2 regions of the Paenibacillus solisilvae genome follow, and region 1 is predicted to be linked to the other one. Evidence: riboswitches for the same ligand, from Rfam matches in the RefSeq annotation. Region 1 holds a riboswitch; the other holds the start of a gene.
What was found. Region 1 has a riboswitch for cyclic di-AMP ahead of ACFPYJ_RS32645 (C40 family peptidase). Riboswitches for the same ligand answer to the same signal wherever they lie in the genome.
Positions count from the first base shown of each region.

Region 2: another riboswitch for cyclic di-AMP. It lies ahead of ACFPYJ_RS25485 (TrkH family potassium uptake protein); the one in region 1 lies ahead of ACFPYJ_RS32645 (C40 family peptidase).

Region 1 is NZ_JBHSOW010000137.1:14,867-17,065, forward strand. It holds gene ACFPYJ_RS32645 (C40 family peptidase) at 441-1,316, opposite strand; cyclic di-AMP (ydaO/yuaA leader) riboswitch at 1,320-1,472, opposite strand; gene ACFPYJ_RS32650 (hypothetical protein) at 1,531-1,728, opposite strand; gene ACFPYJ_RS32655 (cell wall hydrolase) at 1,759-2,199, opposite strand, start outside.
Region 2 is NZ_JBHSOW010000096.1:57,520-59,718, reverse strand. It holds gene ACFPYJ_RS25490 (CPBP family intramembrane glutamic endopeptidase) at 1-365, opposite strand, end outside; cyclic di-AMP (ydaO/yuaA leader) riboswitch at 605-799, shown strand; gene ACFPYJ_RS25485 (TrkH family potassium uptake protein) at 876-2,199, shown strand, end outside.

The DNA.
Region 1 (2,199 bases):
ATGAGGAGCAAAATGGATGTAAACCCTTCCATTTATTATCCATAAAAAGGAACCAGCGAAGCTGACAAAGATCGCAAAGTGTTACCAAGAACTAACATACGAATACCTCTCATGACAGCTACGCTGGTACTGCCCCTTTTCTGAATGTTGGCAGGACCCCTTATTATCAATATTTATCATGGGCGAATACAGGTACATCCTTTTGCACCCTTAGCGTGGTGAGAAGCGGCTATTTTTGTATCCATATCTCCTTAACGTTGTAAATCCGCGTTTTGCTGGAGGTACCCTTTAGAGTAAAAAAAATGCCAAACCCCAGATACGATTGAAGGCTTAGCGTATATTATCGTTAAAATGTTGGCGGGACCCCTTCAAGCATTAGCGCAATTATTCAGATAATTGTGGACTTTGATGTATCAGGTTCTCTTTTTTTGTAGAAAACCTTATACAATCCGTTTGGCGCCTATGTAATTCGATCCCCAATAACTGCTGGCCAGCGAATCGATATGAATGCCGTGCGACGAGGTGGCGGAAATGAATTTGTCGTTGCCCAGATAGATGCCGACATGCGAGTTGGAACCAATCGAGAAGAAAACAAGATCGCCCGGCTTCAGATTCGAAGTGGTAACCCGGTTCCCCGAGGTATGAAATATTTGGCGGGAGGTTCGGGGCAAATCCAACCCCTGCTGCCGGAACACATAATTGACGAATCCGGAGCAGTCGAATCCGGAGGTCGACGTTCCACCCCACACATAAGGAATGCCGAGCAGTGTCTTGGCCTTCTTAATAAGCTTTGCGGATAGAGGGGGCGTCTTCGGCTGCGGTGCCGGAGCATGCCAAGCCGGCGCATGATATTTGCCGTCCTTGCAAATGATCGCGATACCGTTCTTGTTGTCCCATTGTATCCTGTACCCGAAGCTTTCGGAGATGAAGCGCACCGGTATGAACATATGGTTATCCTTGAACAGTGCCGGCGGCGAAGTCATTGTCACCCGCTTGCCATTCACATCGGCGTCTTTAGAGCCCGTTTTCATCTTAATGGTTCGGCCGTTGTTTTGGAGTGTTATTTGTACCTCCGATCCATCGATGCGCCAGTCGATCTTGTATCCCATTTGCTCGGCTACGGACCGAATAGGCACCTGCATGCCCCCATTGCCGTCAACGAACGGCGCCGAATCCGGGAACGCAACAATCGAATCGTTAATCTGGATTTTCACTCCGTGTTGAGCGGAATAAGCATGGGCGGTCGCTGCATGCATTGCGGCTCCGGCAGCCCATACCGTGCAAGCCAAAAAAGCGGTCTTGAACAATCGGTTCAAAATAATTCGCCTCCATGTTGCCTCCGAGGTTAGTTGACGGGTTCGGGAAGAGGAATTCCCTAGCTGGCCGGCTAACAGCTGGACGAGCATTCACCCCATAAAATAAATTCCCCCGTACCGGTCATTCTGCATGGCCGGATTCGGCATAATATTTTCACTATGTATAATACTAGTTATAACATTGCTTAGGCCGATTTCGACGAAAACGCTAGCCCTAAAGCATCTCAATGCTATCGTCCACGGTCCGGGTTGCGGCTATTTTCATGACAAGCCGGCCCAGCTCCTCGAAATTCATCTTGTTCATTCTGTCGATGAACGTATCCGAGACGGAATCATGTCCGGTGACCGCTTTTATAATATCAACGACAGCTTCCACCCGTTCTTGATGATGGTCGCTGACGATAAGGTTCATTCGATAGAGGCCTCCTTCCTAAGTGTCTGGCTAAACGTAAAACTGATGATTGCCGATTTGCTTCGTGAAGCTAAGCGTTTTGAACCAGCTCGATTTGGACACCTTCGGATTATAATAGAAAAGCGCATTGCCGGTCGGGTCCCACCCCTTGATCGCGGCCCTGGCCGCCTGGAACGCTGTTTGATCCGGCAGCAGCCAATACTGCCCGTCGTTAACGGCGGAAAATGCTTTCGGCTCAAAAATGACGCTTCTAATCGTATTCGGAAATAAGGGAGACAGGCGCCGGTTCAGAATGACCGCGCCAACCGCCACCTGGCCCTTGAAGCTTTCGCCTCTGGCTTCGCTGTAAATAACGCGCGCCATCATGGACAGTTCTCCTCGGTAAACGGTCAGCTTTTTCAGTTTCCGCCATGTCATGGGGCCGACAACCCCGTCGGGGACAAGTCCGTTATACTTCTGAAACCGCTTTAA
Region 2 (2,199 bases), on a different contig from region 1:
ACATACATGAATAATTCTGAGCCGTCCGGCATATCGGCAAGCACTTGAAACGTATCGATGGGGAAGGCTTTGTCGAATTTCTTCTCATAGGAAGAATTGAGCTTCTCCTTCGATAAGTAGCCAAACAGCAGACTGTCCGATTGATGAATGGCATGCACACTAAGTGGCCGTTCTTTGAACTGAAGTTTGGCAAAATCCAGGGCCGCCTGCTCGGCTGAGCTCTTGGAGATGACCGGGTCGCTGCTCGTACCGAAGAAGGATTCCGCGGTCGAGGGAACGATTTGAATCAGGACATAGATAATTGCGCCAATTGCCGCTAACCAGGAGTAATTTCTCCAGTTAGGCTGGATTCGATTTAGCTTCATGAATGCACCTCTGTTTATGGTATACAAGCAATTGAACACATATAACTACCTTATCATAGTTGTTCCGAAATTATCCATGCGATTGCTTTCATTCTCGATTTAGGAGAGAGGTAAACGGGCAAGAAAGCCAGCAAGCAATTGATTAAGGACAAGGATTGCGCAATTTTGGCGTAATTCGGTTCATTATCTGGAAAATCGCCGTTTGGCGTTTCCGGGCTTCCCATATATAATGTGAACAATTGCATATTAAGCCGAATTTCAAAGTGAAAACGGGGGAACCATATTGCTGCTGGATGCGAAGGCATACTGTCTACTCGCATAAAACCTGCAGCACGGGGTGAATTTCTCAAGTTAGCGCATCATTCTTGCGAATAGGGCCGCCTGTCCGGGCCCGAATCCGTCAGCTAACCTCGTAGGCTTCATGGAACAGGACTCATCGCATCAGCATTGGGCTTCCAGTGCTTTTTTTTGTGCGCGTAAAGCTTTGTCAGAGGGGTGGAAGTGTTAGTAATGAAGTCGTTTTTTAATGTATCCAAATGGTCACCGCCCCGTATTCTCGTCACTGGTTTTGCACTTATCATTCTAGTCGGAGGCTTGCTGCTTTCTATGCCCTTCGCATCGGCGGCTGGAGAATTTACACCATACATTGATGCCGTATTCACCGCAACAACAGCAACCTGTGTGACAGGGCTGGTTACTGTAGATACAGGAAGCCATTGGTCTGTACCAGGACAAGTTATTATCATGACGCTCATACAGCTGGGCGGACTCGGCTTTATGACGATGTCGACCTTGTTCGCAATTGTGCTGCGGAAGCGGATCTCACTTCGAGAACGGTTAATCCTGCAGGAAGCCATGAATCAGACCAGCATGGAGGGTATTGTCCGCCTGATTAGGAAGGTTATCCTGTACTCGCTCACCATTGAGTTTGTTGGAGGCGTCTTGTTCGCGATTCGCTGGTCCTTTGATATGCCGCTTGGCAAAGCCATCTATTTCGGGATGTTCCATGCCGTTTCCTTCTTCAATAATGCGGGTATTGATCTGTTTGGCCAGTTTGGCGTTCCTTATATTAGCTTGACCCAATATGTGAATGACCCACTCGTGAATATAGTGACAATGCTGCTAATCATTACCGGGGGTATCGGCTTTATCGTAATGGCCGACATCATGGAGTACCGAACAAATAAACGGTTATCGCTTCATTCGAAGGTCGTCCTGTCCATGACGGGTACGTTGATTGCAGTCGGAACGGTAGTTATCTTTGTTTTTGAGTTTTCCAACAGTAAGACACTGGGATCGCTGGATTGGGGCGGTAAGATATTAGCTTCGTTCTTTCAATCCGTTACCCCGAGAACGGCGGGCGCTAATACGCTTGACCTCGCATCGCTCAGGCAGGCTACCCAATTCTTCACGATTATTCTGATGTTCATCGGGGCATCGCCAGGTTCAACCGGGGGCGGTATTAAGACAACGACCTTCACGGTGCTGATCGGTGCAGTAGTTGCCATGATGAGGGGAAAAGAGGACATCGTCCTATTCAGATACCGTCTTGCACGCGAGCGGATTTTCAAGGCGCTGACGATCACGATGCTGTCGCTTTCACTCGTCATATTCGTCACCATGGTGCTGTCGACGACAGAGGATAAAGCCTTTATAAAGATTTTGTTTGAAACGACATCGGCTTTCGGTACGGTTGGATTAACCTTAGGCATTACGCCTGAGTTATCACTTATAGGTAAAATTCTTATTTCACTTACGATGTTTGCCGGACGGCTTGGCCCTCTGACGCTTGCTTATGCGCTTGGGCCCCGCACAGAAAAGGAATTGTACCGGC